4 regions of the Dyella sp. KRB-257 genome follow, and region 3 is predicted to be linked to each of the others. Evidence: predicted binding sites of a transcription regulator. Region 3 holds the regulator's gene; each other region holds the start of a gene.
The links. Region 3 encodes sigma-54, which starts transcription at its own class of promoters, with help from an activator protein. Its sites were predicted from a motif close to TGGCACGNGCNTTGC; they were not measured.

Region 1: ACO2Q2_RS11240 (PilZ domain-containing protein) is a predicted target of sigma-54. The motif match lies at 2,687-2,701, and genes of this name have one in related genera.
Region 2: adh (aldehyde dehydrogenase) is a predicted target of sigma-54. The motif match lies at 1,901-1,915, and genes of this name have one in related genera.
Region 4: ACO2Q2_RS04230 (flagellar basal body-associated FliL family protein) is a predicted target of sigma-54. The motif match lies at 3,025-3,039, and genes of this name have one in related genera.

The regions. Positions count from the first base shown of each region.
Region 1 covers NZ_JBMSDZ010000013.1:2,191-6,903, forward strand. Annotated here, with positions in the region: gene ACO2Q2_RS11225 (pseudouridine synthase) at 1-214, opposite strand, end outside; gene scpB (SMC-Scp complex subunit ScpB) at 211-1,167, opposite strand; gene ACO2Q2_RS11235 (segregation and condensation protein A) at 1,160-2,092, opposite strand; gene ACO2Q2_RS11240 (PilZ domain-containing protein) at 2,862-3,224, shown strand; gene ACO2Q2_RS11245 (AMP-binding protein) at 3,296-4,713, opposite strand, start outside.
Region 2 covers NZ_JBMSDZ010000008.1:18,146-22,858, reverse strand. Annotated here, with positions in the region: gene ACO2Q2_RS08310 (sigma-54-dependent Fis family transcriptional regulator) at 1-1,704, opposite strand, end outside; gene adh (aldehyde dehydrogenase) at 1,955-3,475, shown strand; gene ACO2Q2_RS08300 (TonB-dependent receptor family protein) at 3,701-4,713, shown strand, end outside.
Region 3 covers NZ_JBMSDZ010000002.1:77,667-82,379, forward strand. Annotated here, with positions in the region: gene hprK (HPr(Ser) kinase/phosphatase) at 1-506, opposite strand, end outside; gene hpf (ribosome hibernation-promoting factor, HPF/YfiA family) at 682-1,011, opposite strand; gene ACO2Q2_RS01805 (RNA polymerase factor sigma-54) at 1,157-2,629, opposite strand; gene lptB (LPS export ABC transporter ATP-binding protein) at 2,760-3,479, opposite strand; gene lptA (lipopolysaccharide transport periplasmic protein LptA) at 3,483-4,037, opposite strand; gene lptC (LPS export ABC transporter periplasmic protein LptC) at 4,009-4,605, opposite strand; gene ACO2Q2_RS01825 (KdsC family phosphatase) at 4,602-4,713, opposite strand, start outside.
Region 4 covers NZ_JBMSDZ010000004.1:71,772-76,484, forward strand. Annotated here, with positions in the region: gene ACO2Q2_RS04215 (sensor histidine kinase) at 1-822, shown strand, start outside; gene ACO2Q2_RS04220 (response regulator transcription factor) at 819-1,421, shown strand; gene queA (tRNA preQ1(34) S-adenosylmethionine ribosyltransferase-isomerase QueA) at 1,694-2,725, shown strand; gene ACO2Q2_RS04230 (flagellar basal body-associated FliL family protein) at 3,107-3,604, shown strand; gene fliM (flagellar motor switch protein FliM) at 3,622-4,638, shown strand; gene fliN (flagellar motor switch protein FliN) at 4,635-4,713, shown strand, end outside.

The DNA of each region.
Region 1 (4,713 bases), on a different contig from region 3:
GCACCACGCGATCGCCGGCGTGCACGCTGGCGCCGATGCCGGCAGGCGCGCCGTTGAGCTCGACCTCACCGGCCTGGATGCGCTGCTCCAGCATGCGGCGCGAGCCGAGGCCGGCGTTGGCCAGCACCTTGTGCAGGCGCTCTTCGAGCTGCGGCTCGTTGTCGTCGCGGGCGGCGCGTTTGAGGGTTAGTACGGATTTCTGCGGCGCAGTCATGCGCGTGACTCCTTGGGATTCTTGTCGGCGTCGCCGTGATCGGCGTGCGCGGGGTTCGCTGCCTCGTCGGCAGTGGCAGGGCCGTCGGTGTGCGCCTCGGGCGCAGCGCCGTCGGCCGTGTCGGTGGGGACGGGGTCGGCCGGCTCGATGAGGTCATCGAGTGCGGCGGCGACGGTGTCCGTGTCGGTGGCGGGTTCGTCCGCGTCGGTGGACGCGGCGGGGTGGTCGTGGTCGTCGTCGTGCCGTTCGGCCTGCGCGGCGGCTTCGGCTTCCGCGTCGGCTTCCGGGTCGATCGACAGGTTCTTGATGACGCGCGCCGGCAGCGGCTCGGGTTCGAAGCGCAGCTGCGGGTCTTCCATGTCGCGGATTTCCGACAGCGGCGGCAGCTCGTCCAGCGATTTGAGGTTGAAGTAGTCGAGGAAGGCGCGCGTGGTGCCGAACAGCGCGGGCTTGCCGGGCACGTCGCGGTGGCCGACCACACGGATCCAGTCGCGCTCTTCCATCGTCTTGATGATGTTGGAGGACACCACCACACCGCGGATCTGCTCGATCTCCGGCCGGGTGATCGGCTGGCGGTAGGCGATCAGCGCCAGCGTTTCCAGCAGGGCGCGCGAGTAGCGGCTGGGGCGCTCGGTCCACATGCGCGACAGCCGGGGGTGCACGTCCTGCCTTACTTGATAGCGGAAGCCGGAGGCGACTTCCTTCAGTTCGATGCCGCGGCCGGCGCAGTCCTCGGCCAGTGCCTCGAGGACGCGGGCGATCAGCTCGCGCGTCACCTCGTGCTCTTCGCCGAACAGCTCCACCAGTTGCGCCACCGCCAGCGGATGGCTGGAGGCGAGCAGGGCGGCCTCGACGATCGGCTTGAGCTGCGCGGGCGTGAGCGGCTCGGCGCGCACGGCGGCAGCGAGGGCGGTGTCGGTGTCGATGGCAGTGGCGTCTTCGTGTTCATTCATAGGCGGAGGCTTCTCCGGCAGCGGCATCGTTGGGCTCGTCATGGGCGGCTTCGGCATCGTCACCGGTGAGCACGGCCTTGGCCTTGAGGTAGATCGGCGCCAGCGGCGCTTCCTGCACGATCTCGATCAGCATTTCCTTGGCCAGCTCCAGCATGGCCAGGAAGGTCACCACCACACCGAGCCGGCCCTCGGCCGGATCGAACAGCGTCTCAAAGCGCCGGAAGGCGCTGCCTTCGAGTCGGCCCAGCAGCTCGCCCATGCGCTGGCGGACGCTGAGGGCCTCGCGCCTGATCGCGTGGTGGCCAAACAGTTCGGCGCGGTGCATCACGTCCTTGAGCGCCAGCAGCATTTCCTTCAGGTCCAGCGGCGGCGGCAGGCGGATCACCGTGCGCTCGCCGGCGTCGACCCGCACCGGCACCGTGTCGCGCTCGACGCGGGGCAGGGCCTCGATGTCCTCGGCGGCCTTCTTGAACCGCTCGTATTCCTGCAGCCGGCGGACCAGCTCGGCGCGGGGGTCGTCTTCCAGCCCTTCCTCGCTGGGCGGCCGCGGCAGCAGCAGCCGCGACTTGATCTCGGCCAGGATCGCGGCCATCAGCAGGTATTCGGCCGCCAGCTCCAGTCGCATCACATCGCGCATCAGCTCGATGTAGGTCATGTACTGGCGGGTGATCTCGGCGACCGGGATATCGAGGATGTCCAGGTTCTGCCGGCGGATCAGGTACAGCAGAAGGTCCAGCGGACCTTCGAAGGCGTCCAGGATGACTTCCAGCGCGTCCGGCGGGATGTACAGGTCCTGCGGCATCTGCAGCATCGGTTCGCCGCGCACGATGGCCAGTGGCATTTCCTGCTGCTGCGGCATCGACGCGAACACGTCCGGCGCGGTGCTGTTGCTGGTTGTCTGAGGCTCGTTTGGCTCAGTGCTCATCAATGCATGTCGTTGGGCCACCGCCGAAGGTCGGCGGGGATTGCACACGATCGGAACCGGACCCGTCCTTGCGGCTCGCGCCGAGGGATGCGGGGCTTGTCTGCGCGCCGATGAGGCCGCGCCACGGGGAAACGCTCCTGCTGCAGATGCCCTGCCTGGCCGGTGCCTTGGTCGCGGTGGCGCGGGATGGGCCGGTCGGCGGCATCATCGTCGCGATCGCTTCCAGCCGCTGGGCGTCCGGTCCGGGAGGTGAGCCACGGTCGAGGCGCGCATGCCGTGAGGCGTCGGGGACGCTACGGTCGTATCAGTCGGTCGGCGGAGAGCATCGAATGTGGCTCTCGGGACGCTCCCCACTGCCTCGCCGGCAGGATGGCGTCCGTTCTTAACCCCATGAATGGCCCACAGGGTAGCGGCTGGGCGGGGGCAAGTCCAGCGCGACCACGCGCGGGCGGCGCGCTCGGGAGGGAGGGGTACGGCCGATCGTGTCGCAAACTGTCCCTGTGCGGCACCGCGTTGCCGACGGCGCGCGACGTACGTGCGACGGAGCCGTGCGCGCGTCGGCAATTCTGCATTGCCGACGCGGCGCTCGTCGCGTGGCATGTCTGTTGCTTTGTCATGCTTGTCACTGCGGCAGGCTTCGTGCGCCAATACATCGCGCCTCATGAAGCCCGAATGCGCCGCAGTGGAAATCTGCCGGCGTTGCTTCGAGGGAATGCCGCCGGTGTGCATCGACAGGACTCCGCGGCGCGGGTTCGAGCGAGGGAACATGATGGCGATCGAGAAGAATGCGGCACGGTCCGGGCAGGAGCAATTGCGTCCGGCCCGCATGCGCATCGAGACCACGGTGCTGATGAGCCGCGGCGACCAGTCCCACCCCACCGAGCTGGTGGACATTTCCGCCACCGGCCTGCTGGTGCGCCGCCCGCTGGGCTGGAAGGGCGAGTTGGGCGAGCCGTGGGTACTGGACATGATCTTCGGCAACGACCTGCACATCCACCTGGAGGCGACGGTGGCGCGCATTTCCGATTACCACATCGGCTATGCCTATTCGCGCATCCCCGAGGACAAGCAGGTGCCGCTGTGGAACCTGCTCGGCGGCTACGCCGACATCCTGGAGCAGTGGCACAACTGAATGCACGCCAGTGCGGCCCCACGAAAAAACGCCCGCTTGCGCGGGCGTTCTCGTATCCGCCATTCGCTGCCTCAGTGGGCGGCGGTTGTGGCCTGCTTCTCGTCGCGCAGTCCGCGGCGCAGGATCTTGCCCACGTTGGTCTTGGGCAGATCGGTGCGGAACTCGATGAACTTCGGCCGCTTGTAGCCGGTGAGGTTCTGGCGGCAGAACTCCCTGAGCTCCTCTTCGGTCAGCGCCGGGTTCTTGCGTACCACGAAGATCTTCACCACCTCGCCGGAGTGCTCGTCGGGCACGCCGATCGCGGCCACCTCGGAGACGCCCGGGTGCTGCATCACGATGTCCTCGACCTCGTTCGGATACACGTTGAAGCCGGACACCAGGATCATGTCCTTCTTGCGGTCGACGATGTAGACGTAACCGTGGGTGTCCATCCGTGCGATGTCACCGGTGTGCAGCCAGCCGTCGGCGGTGAGCACCTTGGCCGTCTCGTCGGGGCGCTGCCAGTAGCCCTGCATCACCTGCGGGCCGCGCACCATCAGCTCGCCCACCTCGCCGAGCGGCAGCGGCTGGTTGTCCTCCGACCAGATCGCCACGTCGGTGGAGGGGATCGGCAGGCCGATCGAGCCGTTGTATTCCTTGAGGTCGAGCGGGTTGATGCACACTGCCGGCGATGTTTCGGTGAGGCCGTAGGCTTCGACCAGCGTGCTGCCGGTGACCTTCTTCCAGCGATCGGCCACTGCGCGCTGCACCGCCATGCCGCCGCCCAGGCTCAGGTGCAGGCGCGAGAAATCCAGCTCGGCGAAGCCCGGCGTGTTGAGCAGGCCGTTGAACAGCGTGTTGACGCCGGTGATCGCGGTGAAGTTGGACTTGGCCAGCTCCTTGACGAAGCCGGGCATGTCGCGCGGGTTGGTGATCAGCCAGCTCAGGCCGCCAAGCCGGGTGAACACCAGGCAGTTCGCGGTCAGCGAGAAGATGTGATACAGCGGCAGCGCGGTGATGATCACCTCTTCGCCCGGCCTGGTGTTGCGACCGATCCACACGCCGGCCTGCAGCATGTTGGCGACCATGTTGCCGTGGCTGAGCATGGCGCCCTTGGCCACGCCGGTGGTGCCGCCGGTGTATTGCAGGAAGGCCAGGTCCTGATGGCCCAGCGTGACCTTCGGCAGCGCATGGCGCGCGCCGCGGCCCAGTGCATCGGCAAAGCGCACGGCCTGCGGCAGGTGGAACGCCGGCACCATCTTCTTGACGTGCTTGGTGATCGTGTTGACCAGCATGCCCTTGAGGCCGCCGAGCAGGTCGCCCACGCCGGTGGTGACGATGTGCTGCACGTGGGTGTCGGCCACCACCTGCTGCACCGTGGCGGCGAAGTTGTCCAGCACCACGATCGCCATGGCGCCGGAATCCTCCAGCTGGTGCTTCAGCTCGCGCGCGGTGTAGAGCGGATTGGTGTTGACCACCACCAGCCCCGCGCGCAGCGCGCCGAACAGGG
Region 2 (4,713 bases), on a different contig from region 3:
GTCGGGCAGGTCGTGCCCGGTGAGCGTGGCGCCCACCGTGCCCAGCGCCATCAGGCTGCGCAGCACGCCGACCAGCTCGCGCACGTTGCCCGGCCAGCGACAGGCCGCCAGTTGCTGCACCAGCTCCGGCGCCAGCCACATCGGCACCTGCTCGGCGCCCAGCGCCGTCCACAGCCGGCGCACGGTGTCGGCCACGTCCGGATGCGCGCGCAGCGGCGGCAGCTGCAGCACTGACTGCGCCACGCGGAAATACAGGTCGGCGCGGAATTCGCCGCGCTCCACCGCCTGCTGCAGCTGGCGATGGGTGGCGGCGATCACGCGCACGTCGATGGCGTGCGCGCGGCCGCCGCCCAGCGGCGTCACCTCGCGCTCCTGCAGCACGCGCAGCAGCCGGCTCTGCAGGCCCAGCGGCATGTCGCCCAGCTCGTCCAGGAACAGCACGCCGCCGTGCGCCTCGCGCAGCAGGCCCGGCGAACCCTCGCGCCGCGCGCCGGTGAACGCGCCCGGCTGGTGGCCGAACAGCTCCGATTCGATCAGCGCCTCCGGCAGCGAGGCGCAGCTCACCGCCACGAACGGCGCCCGGGCGCGGGCGCTGCGCCGGTGCAGTTCGCGCGCCACCACTTCCTTGCCGGTGCCGGTCTCGCCCTGCAGCAGCACGGTGATGTCGGCGTCGAGCAGGCGCACCTGGCGATCGATCGCCGCATCCAGCACCGGATCGAATACCGCCGCCGGCGCGCGCAGCGGGCGGATCGCCTGCTGCGCCGGCGCCGGCGCAGCAGGCGCGCGCACGGTACCGGGCACGTGGATGCGCGAGCGCTGCGCATCGCGCCTGGCGTGCACCATGTCGCCGGTCTGGCAGCGCATGCTGCCCATGCTGCCGGGCACCGGCAGGGCGGAGGCGAACAGCTCGTCGTAGCGGCGCCTGCCCAGCTCGCTCCAGTCCAGCCCGAGCAGGCGCAGCGCATGGCGGTTGGCCGCGGCGAGGCGATGCCCCTCGAACACCAGCATGCCCTCGCGCGCCGTGCCGATCAGCGCCGGGTCGGGCTGGATGCGCACGATGTCGGCGCCGTCGAAGGCGGTCTCGAACAGGCGATGCTCGATCTGCTCCACCGCCAGCTGCACCATGCCCAGCGCATGCAGGTGGTGCACCGAGGCGTGACCGGAGAGGTCGAGCACGCCGACCACCCGGCCCTGCGGATCGAAGATCGGCGAGGCCGAGCAGCTGAGCACGCGATGCGGTGCGTAGTAGTGCTCCGCGCCGTGCACTTCCACCGGGCGACGCTCGACCAGCGCGGTGCCGATCGCATTGGTACCGGTGGCCTGCTCGCTCCATGGCACGCCGGGGCGCAGCAACACGCGCGCGGCCTTGTCGAGGAAGTCCGGATCGCCCAGCGCATCGAGGATGAAGCCGTCCGGCGCGGTCAGCACCACGATGCTGCCAGCCTGGTTGGCGCTGGCGTAGAGCGCCTCCAGCTCCGGCCGGCACAGCCGGCGCAGCGCCTCGTGGCGCTCCTGCATCTCGCCCAGTGCGCGTCGCTCCACCGGCGCCACGCTGGGCCGCGCGCTGGCCACCAGCCCCTGCTCCAGGCAGCGTCGCCACGAGGCAAGGATAGTGTCGGACACCAGCCCGCGGGGCGCGGCGCCGGCGCCGAAGAAGCTGCGGCGGGCGGCGTCGATCGAATCGGATATCGCGTTGTGTCGCATGGAACACTCCGGGCTGTCGCAGATTGCGACAGCTGTTGCGCTGCGTGTTCCGATACAAAGCACATGCGTTTGCGAAGTGCAACGCGACCTTCGCGAGCGACGCTGCTGCGATGCAGCGGCAGGATTTTTTTTCCCCAGCGCACGGACGCTGCGCGCGGTTGGCACGGTGCAGCAAAGAGCGATGGCGACAGCGTGCTGGCACGGCTCCTGCTCCATTCCCCTCACCTTCCACCCCACGCGGAGCCACGCCATGACCAAACTCGAACAGCAGCACCTCGCCGTGCAGGTGCCCTTCAAGCAGCGCTACGACAACTACATCGGCGGCCAGTGGGTGGCGCCCAAGGCGGGGCGCTACTTCGAGAACATCACCCCGATCACCGGCAAGCCGTTCTGCGAGATCGCCCGCTCCGACGCGTCGGATATCGAGGCCGCGCTCGACGCCGCGCACGCCGCGAAGGAGGCCTGGGGCAAGACCTCCGCCGCCGAGCGCGCGCGCATCCTCAACCTGATCGCCGACCGCATGGAGCAGAACATCGAGCTGCTCGCCCACGCCGAGACCTGGGACAACGGCAAGCCGATCCGCGAGACGATGGCCGCCGACCTGCCGCTGGCGATCGACCACTTCCGCTACTTCGCCGGCTGCATCCGTGCACAGGAAGGCAGCCTCAGCCAGCTCGACGACGACACCGTGGCGTACCACTTCCACGAGCCGCTGGGCGTGGTCGGGCAGATCATCCCGTGGAACTTCCCGCTGCTGATGGCCACCTGGAAGCTCGCCCCCGCGCTGGGCGCCGGCAACTGCGTGGTGCTCAAGCCGGCCGAACAGACCCCGGCCAGCATCCTGGTGTGGGCCGAGATCGTCGGCGACCTGCTGCCGCCGGGCGTGCTCAACATCGTCAACGGCTTCGGCCTGGAGGCGGGCAAGCCGCTGGCCTCGAGCCACCGCATCGCCAAGATCGCCTTCACCGGCGAGACCACCACCGGTCGCCTGATCAGCCAGTACGCCAGCCAGAACCTGATCCCAGTGACGCTGGAGCTGGGCGGCAAGTCGCCGAACATCTTCTTCGAGGATGTCTGCGCGGCCGACGACGCCTTCTTCGACAAGGCGCTGGAAGGCTTCACCATGTTCGCGCTCAACCAGGGCGAGGTGTGCACCTGCCCCAGCCGCGCGCTGATCCAGGAGTCGATCTACGACAAGTTCATCGAGCGCGCGATCAAGCGGGTGGAGGCGATCAAGCTGGGCAACCCGCTCGATCCGTCCACCATGATCGGCGCGCAGGCCTCCAGCGAACAGCTGGAGAAGATCCTGTCGTACCTGGACATCGGCAAGCAGGAAGGAGCCGAGCTGCTCACCGGCGGCGCGCGCGCCATGCACGGCGGCGACCTGAAGGACGGCTACTATGTGCAGCCGACCGTGTTCAAGGGCCACAACAAGATGCGCATCTTCCAGGAGGAGATCTTCGGCCCGGTGCTGTCGGTGACCACCTTCAAGGACGAGGACGAGGCGCTGGCGATCGCCAACGACACGCTGTACGGCCTGGGTGCCGGCGTGTGGAGCCGCGACGCCAACCGCTGCTACCGCTTCGGCCGCGGCATCCAGGCCGGCCGCGTGTGGACCAACTGCTACCACGCCTACCCGGCGCATGCCGCGTTCGGTGGCTACAAGCAGTCGGGCATCGGCCGCGAGAACCACAAGATGATGCTCGACCACTACCAGCAGACCAAGAACATGCTGGTGAGCTACTCGCCGAACAAGCTCGGCTTCTTCTGACGGCGCAGCACAAGGTTCCGTTGATCTACCGCGGCCCATAGACTGGCCGCGCCGCGCGCATCCGGGCCACCGCATGCGCGCGGCGGTGGCGTCATTGCGTCAACTCCACAGGAGATCGATTTGAAGCACGCGCCGAACGAGCCGCCTCGCCTCCTGCCGACCCCGATCCATCGCGCGGCCGCGCGACGGCGGCTCACCGCCGCCAGCGCCAGTGCCTGCGCGGTGATGCTGGCTCCGGCGATGGCGCAGCAGGCGCCGGCCGCAGGCGGCCCCCGGCTGCTGCCCGCCGTGCAGGTCAACGCCAGCCGGCTGGACATTCCGCCGTTCGACGTGCCCGCCGCGCTCAGCGTGGTGCGCGTCGATCCGGCCGCCAGCGGCCAGCCCGGCGTCAATTTCTCCGAGGTGCTGGCGGGCGTGCCGGGGATCCTCGCCCGCGACCGGCAGAACTACGCGCAGGACGAACAGATCTCCATCCGCGGCTTCGGCTCGCGCTCCACCTTCGGCGTGCGCTCGATCCGCGTGTACATGGACGGCATCCCGTCCACCCTGCCCGACGGCCAGGGCCAGGTGGCGCAGTTCAACCTCGATTCGGCCGACCGCGTGGAGGTGCTGCGCGGGCCGTTCTCGGTGCTCTACGGCAACGCCGCCGGCGGCGTGGTGCAGCTGTACAGCGCCGACGGCACCGCGGTGCCGCAGACCACGCTGGGCGTGTACGGCGGCAGCTACGACAGCTTCCGTTTCCTGGCCAACACGCGCGGCATCGCCGGCCCGGTGAACTACAACATCGCCGCCTCGGAATTCCTCTCCGGCGGTTACCGCGCGCACAGCCGCGTGCGGCGCGAGTCGGACAACGCCAAGTTCGGCATCGACCTCGGCCACGGGCGCAAGCTCACCGTGCTGCTCAACCGCATCAACCAGCCCAATACCCAGGACCCGCTCGGCCTGACCCGCGCCCAGCTCAACCAGGACCGGCGCCAGGCCACCGCGGTGGCGGCGCAATACAACACCCGCAAGAGCGCCGAGCAGAACCAGCTCGGGCTGGTCTACGAGCAGGCCTTGAGCCAGGCCGACCAGTTGCGCGCGATGGCGTACTACGGCCAGCGCAGCATCGTGCAGTACCTGTCCATTCCCCCGTTCGTGCAGAAGAACCCGCTGCAGGCCGGCGGCGTGATCGCCCCGGCCACCCACTACGGCGGTGCCGACCTGCGCTGGACCCACCGCGGCGAGCTGGCGGGAGG
Region 3 (4,713 bases):
TCCAGCGCCAGCTCGCTCTTGCCTGAACCGGACTCGCCGGTGATCAGCACGCCGATCGAGAACACCTCCAGGAACACGCCGTGCAGGGTGATGCGCGGCGCCAGCATGCGCGCCAGGTGGTACTGCATCCAGGTCAGCAGTTCATGGCCGCGCTTGGCGCTGATCCACAGCGGGGTGTTGGTTTCCTCGGCCACTTCGCGCAGGTCCGAGGGCACCGTCTGGTCCTTGGTGACGATCAGCGCCACCGGCTGGTAGGCGGCGATCTTGTTGATCGCCTCCCAGCGCTGGCGCGAGTCGAGCTCGTCGAGGTACTTCAGCTCCTCGGTGCCGATGATCTGGATCTTGTTCGGGTAGATGACGTTGAGGTAGCCGACCAGCGAGGGGCGGCGCGTCTGCGTCACGCCGCGTTCCAGCACGCGGCCCTCGCCGCGCATGCCGGCCACCCAGCGCAGCGCCATGCGCTCATGCACGCCATCGAAGAGTTGTCGGGCAGTGAGCCGGTCCACGTCATGGGTCCTTTCGCCGGGCCGGCGGCCGCTGTGGCCGCCGGAGCGCAAGGGCCATTGTGCCAGCTTGTGCCGCGGCGGCGCAGCGTGCCCGGGTCGAACGTGCCCGGGTCGAAACGGGAGCGGCCCGCCGAAGGGGCGGGCCGCGGGTGGATCGTGCCGATGCAGGAGCGGCTCAGCCGTACAGGCGCTCGTCGCGGCGCACTTCGGCCTTGTGCTTGTCGCACACTTTCTCGCGGTGCCTGCGCAACTGGGTCACCAGCTTGTCGAACATCATGTCGATGGAGATGTACATGTCCGGCTCGAAGGCCTCGGCATGGAGCAGGGCGCCGGAGGAGGTATGCAACGTTCCTTCCGCCTTCTGTTGCAGCTTGTCCAGCGAGAGCACCACGGCCAGGCTGGTCAATCGGTCATCGAGGCGGGTGAGGCGGTCGAGCTGGTCGGTGACATGCGCGCGCATGGCTTCGGTGATATCGACGTGCTGGCCGCTGAGTTGGAATTGCATGTTGCGCCTCCTCTGGTACTGCCGCCTTCGCGGCGTGATTCGATGCGTCGGCCGGGCCGCATGCCCGGTGCGCATCCACAGTCATCTGGTGCTGCCCCTTCCGACGCCGTCGCCTCGCCAAGGTTCCGCGGCTGGCGCGAACCGTTCAGCCGGCGCGCTGGCGTTCGCTGGAGCTGGGTATGCGCAGGACCTCCCGGTATTTGGCGACGGTGCGGCGCGCCACCTGGATGCCCTTGCGGTGCAGTTCCTCGGCGAGCGCCTGGTCGGACAAGGGTTTGCGCGGGTCCTCCGCGTCGACGAGTTTGCGCAGCATGGCCTGGATCGCCGTGGACGAGGCGCTGCCGCCGTCCTCGGTGGACACGCCGCTGGAAAAGAAGTGCTTGAGCTCGAATGTACCGCGTGGCGTGTGGATGTATTTGCGCGTCGTCACACGGGAGATGGTCGACTCGTGCATGCCCACTTCCTCGGCCACCTCGCGCAGCACCAGCGGATGCATCGCCTCGGGGCCGTAGTCGAGGAACGCGCTCTGCCGCCGCACGATCGCCTCGGCCACCTTGAGCAGGGTCTCGGCCCGCGATTCCAGGCTCTTGATCAACCACCGCGCCTCCTGCAGCTGTCCGCGCATCCAGCTCGCGTCCTCGCCGCGGGCCTTGGCGATCAGGTTGCAATAGTGCTGGTTAAGGCCGAGTCGCGGCTGGCAATCGGCGTTCAGGCTGACTTTCCAGCGGTTGCCGTCCTTGTAGGCATACACGTCGGGTGCCACGTACTCGACCGGGGTGGCATCCATTGCGGCGCCGGGGCGCGGGTCGAGGCTGCGGATCAGCGCCGAGGCGGCGACCACGTCGTTTTCGTCCGCGCGCAGCTTGCGGGCGAGCTTGCCGACGTCGTTGCGGGCCAGCAGGTCCAGCTCGCCCTCGACGATGCGCAGGGCCAGCTCGCGCTGCGGGGTGGCGGCCGGGTCGAACTGCTCCAGTTGCACGCGCAGGCAGTCGCGCAGATCGCGGCTGGCCACGCCCACCGGGTCGAAGGTGGTCTGCACCCGGCGGCGCACCGCTTCGAGTTCCTCCTCGCTGACCTGCAGCGTGGCCGGCAGGGCCGCCAGCAGGGCTTCGGCGTTTTCGGTGAGGTAGCCGTCCGGATTGAGCGCGTCGATGATCACGGCGGCGATCACGCGCTGGCGCGGGTCGAAGCCGGACAGGTTCAGCTGCCACAGCAGGTGTTCGGCCAGCGTCTCGACGGCCGCGTTCTGCGGTTCGAAATCCTCGTCGCCGCGCGAGCCGCTGCCGCTGCCGACGCTGCTGCCGAGGGAGAAGTCCATCGGCCGCTCGCTGGCGCCGTCGCCGTCGGCCCATTCGGGTGCGTCGCCGGTGTCAGGCTCGTCGCCGGTGCTGCTCGACGTATGGCTGCCGCCTTCGGGCAGGTAGCTGCCTTCGGCTTCCTCGCCTTCCTCGGTCGATTCCGCTTCTTCGGCGAACTCCAGCAGCGGGTTGCCCTCGGCGATCTGGCGCAGTTCCGCCTCGAGCTCCAGCTGCGAGAGCTGCAGCAGGCGGATCGCCTGCTGCAACTGCGGCGTCAGGGTCAGCTGCTGATGGAGGCGGAACTGGAGTCCGGGTTTCATACCGACCGGGGGAGGTGGATCGCGACCCCATCCTAACCCCAGCCCGCGGGGTCGAACAGCCTTGCGGATCGGGATCGGCGCCCCGATAAACGACCAATGGCCACGTGCCGTCCGGGCGGCTCCGGCGGACTCAGAGGCGGAACTCGCGCCCCAGGTAGACCTCGCGCACCTTTTCGTCGGCCAGGATGTGCGCCGGGGTGCCGCGGGACAGCACCTCGCCCTCGTTGAGGATGTACGCGCGGTCGCAGATGCCCAGCGTCTCGCGCACGTTGTGGTCGGTGATCAGCACGCCGATGCCGCGTTCCTTGAGGTGGCGCACGATGCGCTGGATCTCGCCCACCGAGATCGGATCGACGCCGGCGAAGGGTTCGTCCAGCAGCATGTAGCGCGGCTGTGCGGCCAGCGCCCGGGCGATTTCCACCCGGCGCCGCTCGCCGCCGGACAGGCTGATGCCCTTCTGGTCGGCGATGTGGGCGATCTTCAGCTCTTCGAGCAGGTTTTCCTGCTCGGCGGCGCGCTCCCTGGCGCCCAATCCGTCGCGCAGCTCCAGCACCGCCATGATGTTGTCGGCCACGCTCAGGCGGCGGAATACCGACGGCTCCTGCGGCAGGTAACCGATGCCCAGCCTGGCGCGCGAGTGCATCGGCAGGCCGGTGATGTCCTGGCGGTCGAGCTTGATCGAGCCGGCGTCGGCCTCGATCAGGCCCACCACCATGTAGAAGCAGGTGGTCTTGCCGGCGCCGTTGGGGCCGAGCAGGCCCACCACCTCGCCCTGGCGGATGGAGAACCCGAAGTCGCGCACGACCTGGCGCGAGCGGAAACGCTTCTGGAGGCCTTCGGCAGAGAGCATCGATCAGGGCTGCTTGCTGCTGGCGGCCGGTGCCGGTGCGGCCGGCTTTTTCTTCGGCTGGAAGATCATGTGCACGGTGCCGGTGCCGCCGCTCTCGCCGGTCATCTGGCTGCTGGCGGTGTCGTAGGTGAGCTTGTCGCCGTGCGCTTCGCCGCGGCCCTGCTGCTTCACCGAGGCGTGGCCGGTGAGTACCGCGATGCCCTTGAGGTTGTCGTAGTCGATTGTGGCAGCGTCGCCCAGCATCCGGTTGCCGCTGTCGTCCAGCTGCTCGATGTGCGCCGGGCTGCCAGTGAGCACCACACGGCTGATCTGGCTCTGGGCGTCGAAGTAGACCTTGGCCAGCGTGCCGGTGGCCTTCAGCGTGCCCTGCCGGATCACCACGGAGCCCTTGAGCGTGCTGACCGTGTTGGGTTTCTGGAAGCCCTCGAAGTACTTGGCGTCGACCTTCATCGGCTGGTCGCGGTCGCCCTGCTTGGCGACGACCGGGGACAGGGCAAGCAGGCCGCAGGCGGCCAGCAGCCACCGGGCGCTAGCGTTTGCGCGGCGGGAACGTGACATGGACGTCATCGAGCAGCTCCAGGTGTTTGTCGGTGAGGTTGGCGCGCATGCCAACCCCGCTCATTGTAAGGGCGCCTTGCACCAGCCGCGCCGCGGCGGCGGTTTCCATCCGGTTGTCCTTCGGCCAGATGGTCAGGTCGGCGGTGTCGAGCCGGGCGGCGGCGGTGTCGGCGAAGGCGTCGCGGTGCATGTGCACCGGGCCGAGCAGCTTGAGCAGGTCGCCATCCTTGTCGACCCAGCCGTAGAGCGACTCGCCGCGCCAGTCCGGCACGTCCGTCTGATTCGACGGCAGATCGAACTGCGGCGAGTTGATGTATAGCGACTCGTCGCCCTCGCGCCGCTCCAGCTGCGGCGCTTTCACGTTGAAGGCCGGCAGGCCTGCGCGGTCATAGCTGGACAACTGGAAGTTGGTCAGCGTGTAGCCCGAGCGCGGTGGCCCGACGAAATCGTGCCGGCCCGGCGCCGGCGCGGTCCACCACAGCACCAGTTGGGTCAGCCCGGCCAGCAGGCCGATCACCACGATGCCGACGGACAGCCGGCGTTCGCGCAGCCAGGCAAGCCACTTCATTGCCAGCGCGCCAGTTCGGCGTCCGCCTTGCCCTGGGCAAGCAGCAGCAGGTCGCTGACCTCGCGCGCCGCACCCTCGCCGCCGGCGCGGCGGGTCTGCCAGTGCGCC
Region 4 (4,713 bases), on a different contig from region 3:
CTGCGCACCGTGGCGGTGGCGTCGTTGCTTGCCGTGCCGGTGGTGCTGCTGATCCACGCGCCGAAAAACCTGCTGCTCGTGGTGCCGCTGGCCTCGCTGTTCGGCGGCTTCAGCAACCTCATCTACATGCGCGGCGTGCGTCGCGACGCCGAGCTGCGGCTGTCGCAGGAGGAAGTGCGCCGGCTCGCCACGCTGGCCGAGCGCGAGCGCATCGGCCGCGACCTGCACGACCTGCTCGGCCACACGCTGTCGCTGGTGGCGCTCAAGTCCGAGCTGGCGCGCAAGCTGGCCCTGCGCGATCCGGGCCTGGCCCAGCGCGAAATGGAAGAGGTGGAGCGCGTGGCGCGTCATGCGCTGGCCGAGGTGCGCGCCGCGGTCACCGGCATGCGCCGCAGCGACCTGGCCGCCGAACTGCTCTCGGCGCGGCTGATGCTGGAGGCCTCCGGCATCGTGTTCGCCTGCGACGGCTGCGAGTCGCTGGACCTGCCGCACGCCATCGAGGCGCCGCTGGCGCTGGTGCTGCGCGAGGCGGTCACCAATATCCACCGGCATGCGCGCGCCACCGAGGCGCGCATCGACATTTCCAGCGAGCAGGGCGAACTCAGGATGCGGATCAGCGACAACGGATGCGGCGGACTGGCCGCGCACGGCAACGGCGTCAGCGGCATGCGCGAACGCGTGCGTGCGCTGGGCGGCACGCTCGCCATCGATTCGCCGCCGCGCAAGGGCACCACGATCACCATCGCCGTGCCGGTGGCTGCGCCCATGCCGGCGGCGGTCGGTCGTGACGCGCGCCCGCAACCGATCGGGAGCGCCGCATGATCCGCGTGCTGCTGGCCGAGGACCAGGCGATGGTGCGCGGCGCGCTCTCGGCGCTGCTCAACCTGGAGAGCGACATCGAGGTGCTGGGCAGCGCGGCCGACGGCGAGGCGGCCTGGCGCGAGATCCAGCGCCTGAAGCCCGACGTGCTGGTCACCGACATCGAGATGCCCGGCCTCACCGGGCTGGAGCTGGCCCAGCGCATCCAGCGGCAGGCGCTGCCGATCAAGGTGATCATCGTCACCACCTTCGCGCGTCCCGGCTTTCTGCGCCGTGCGCTGGAGGCGGGCGTCTCCGGCTACCTGCTCAAGGATGCGCCGGCGGAGAACCTGGCCGAGGCGCTGCGCATGGTCCATCGCGGCGGCCGCTCGATCGATCCGCAGCTGGCGCTGGATGCGTGGTCCGAGGCCGATCCGCTCAACGACCGCGAACGCCAGGTGCTGCGCCTGGCCGGCGAAGGGCAGAGCGCCAGCGACATCGCCACCCAGCTCAACCTGTCGCACGGCACGGTGCGCAACTACCTGTCCGAGGCGATCGGCAAGCTCGGCGTGGCCAACCGCATCGAGGCGTATCGGCTGGCCCGGCAGAAAGGCTGGCTCTAACCGCATCCTGTAATCGCCTCGTGTAACCGCCTCGTGTAACCGCCTCGTGTAACCGCCTCGTGTAGGAGCGCACCCTGTGCGCGAAGGCTTTTGCTCCTGATCGGCATCAAAGCAAAAGCATTCGCGCACAGGGTGCGCTCCTACAGGTCTGCGGCGAATCGAGGCTGGGCCATGCCCCCATTCCCCGCGACGTGCGTCCCTCGTGTCCCGCACGGCGTGCTGCGGGATAATGCGCGCCTGCCCGTAGCCGCGGGCGCTTGCCGGGCCCGCCCTTGAAGAAGACCGACTTCGACTTCGACCTCCCCAATGAGCTGATCGCCCAGGTGCCGCTGCCGGAGCGTTCGGCCAGCCGGCTGCTGCATCTGGACGCGACCGCGTGCACGCTCGACGACCGCATGTTCCGCGAGCTGCCGGACTTCCTGCGCCCGGGCGACCTGCTGGTGTTCAACGACACCCGCGTGCTGCCGGCGCGGCTGTACGGGCGCAAGGACACCGGCGGCGCGGTGGAGATCCTGATCGAGCGCGTCACCGGCGCGCACGAGGCGGTGGTGCAGCTGGGCGTGAGCAAGAAGCCGAAGGAAGGCGGGCGGATCGAGCTGGCCGACGGCAGCCACGCGGTGGTGCTGGGGCGTGAGGACGCGTTCTTCCGCCTGCGCTTCGAGTCGCACGAGCCGCTGGAAAAGCTGCTGCACAAGCTGGGCGAGATGCCGCTGCCGCCGTACATCGAGCGCGGCAGCGAGGCCAGCGACCTGGAGCGCTACCAGACCGTCTACGCGCGCGAACCCGGCGCGGTGGCCGCGCCCACCGCCGGCCTGCACTTCGACGAGCCGCTGCTCGAGCGCCTGCGCGCGATGGGCGTGCAGTTCGGCTACGTCACGTTGCACGTGGGCGCCGGCACCTTCCAGCCGGTGCGCGCGGACAACATCGCCGACCACCACATGCACCGCGAGTGGCTCAACGTCGGTGCGCACCTGGTGGAGCAGATCCGCCACACCCGCGCCGCCGGCGGCCGGGTGATCGCGGTGGGCACCACCGTGGTGCGCGCGCTGGAGAGCGCCACCGTGGACGGCGTGCTGCGCCCGTTTGCCGGCGAGACGCAGATCTTCATCTTCCCCGGCTACCGCTTCACCAGCATCGACGGCCTGGTGACCAACTTCCACTTGCCGCAGTCGACGCTGCTGATGCTGGTATCGGCGCTGGCCGGGCGCGAGTTCATGCTCGACGCCTACCGCCACGCGATCGCCCGGCGCTACCGGTTCTTCTCCTACGGCGACGCCATGCTGATCCTGCCGCCGGCGTCCTGATCGGCCCAGCGCCCGTAGGAGCGCACCCTGTGCGCGAATGCTTTTGGCTTTGATGCCGATCAGGAGCAAAAGCATTCGCGCACAGGGTGCGCTCCTACAGCGGCTCGCACCTCATGACGAGAGCGGGGGCCCCGACTCCCTGCGCGATCAACACCCCGCCACCCGCTCCGGTGGTCCGCACGACTGCCCGTCGCCGGGTTCCTGCCCCTGCCGCGAAATCGACGCGCGGCGCTTCCGCCACGCGTCAAGAAACTGCCGCCACCGCCGTCGGGCCGCGTCCGCGCAGGCTTTGCCGGTCGTGGCATGGCGCTTGCTATCGACCCATCAGTCCACTCCGCAATGGCGGGGGCGGTTCACGCCTGCACACTGATCGAGGGTTCCATGGAAAACGCCGAAGAACAGGATCCGATTGCCGTCGCCCCGCCCAGGCCCAAGCGCGGCCGGCTGATCGCGATCATCGCCGTGATCGTGCTGCTGGGCGGCGGCGCCGGGCTCTACGCCATGCTGGGCTCGCGCCACGCGGCGGGCGGCAAGGCCGCCGTGGCCGCGCCGGAGCACCGGCCCGAGCTCTACCTGCCGCTCGATCCGGCCTTCGTGGTGAATTTCCGCGACGACCAGGCGGTGCGCTACCTGCAGGTGGGCGTGAGCCTGATGAGCCACGAGCAGGGCGCGCTGGACGCCGCCAGGGAGGCGCAGCCGGTGATCCGCAACGAGCTGCTGATGCTGTTCAGCGGACAGAACTACGAAAACCTGATCGACGCCGCCGGCAAGCAGAAGCTGCAGGCGCAGGCGCTGGCCGCGGTGCAGAAGATCATCGCCGCGCGCACCGGCAAGCCCGGCATCGACGCGCTGTATTTCACCAGCTTCGTGATGCAGTGATCTGAAGGAGAACGGCGATGAGCGACCTGCTTTCCCAGGACGAGATCGACGCGCTGCTGGACGGCGTCGAGGGCGGCGCGGTCGAGACCGGCGGCGACGAGCCGCTCGATCCCGATGCCGTCGTCCAGTACGACTTCACCCAGCAGGACCGCATCGTGCGCGGCCGCCTGCCGACGCTGGAGATGGTCAACGACCGCTTCGCGCGTTACTTCCGCACCGGCGTATTCAGCGTGCTGCGCAAGACCTGCGAGGTCTCGGTGCTGGGCGTGCGCATGGTCAAGTTCGCCGAGTACGTGCATGGTCTGGCGGTGCCCAGCAACCTCAACCTGGTACGCATCAAGCCGCTGCGCGGCACCGCGCTGGTGGTGCTGGAGCCGCGGCTGGTGTTCACCGTGATCGACAACTTCTTCGGCGGCGACGGCCGTTATCACGCGCGCATCGAGGGCCGCGACTTCACCGCCACCGAGAACCGGGTGATCCAGATCATGCTGGTGGAGCTGTTCGCCGCCATGGTCGAGGCGTGGGCGCCGGTGCTGCCGCTGGAGTTCGAGTACCTCAACTCCGAGATCAACCCGCAGTTCGCCAACATCGTCAGCCCCACCGAGACGGTGGTGGTGTCGCGCTTCCACGTGGAGCTGGACGGCGGTGGCGGCGAGATCCACCTGACCCTGCCGTACGCCATGGTCGAGCCGATCCGCAGCCTGCTCGACGCCGGCGTGCAGAGCGACCGCGTGGATCGCGACGACCGCTGGAGCGAAACCCTGCACGAGGAAATCCTCGACGCCGAGGTGGGCCTGAGCACGCTGCTGCTGGAAGCCGAGATCAGCATCGGCGACTTCCTGCAACTGCGTCCCGGCGACGTGATCCCGGTGCAACTGCCCGAGTTCGCCACCGTGTTCGCCGAGGACGTACCGATCTTCCGCGGCCGCTACGGCCAGGCCAACGGCCACAAGGCCGTGCGATTCCAAGCCCAGGCGGGTCGCCGCGAGGTGCGCCTGCACAGCGATTTTTCCATGGAGCAGATCCCGTCATGAGCAGCACATCCGAAGCCGCGCAGGCCGCCGCCGAGCGCGCCCCGCAGGACAACCTCGACGGCCAGGACGTCAACC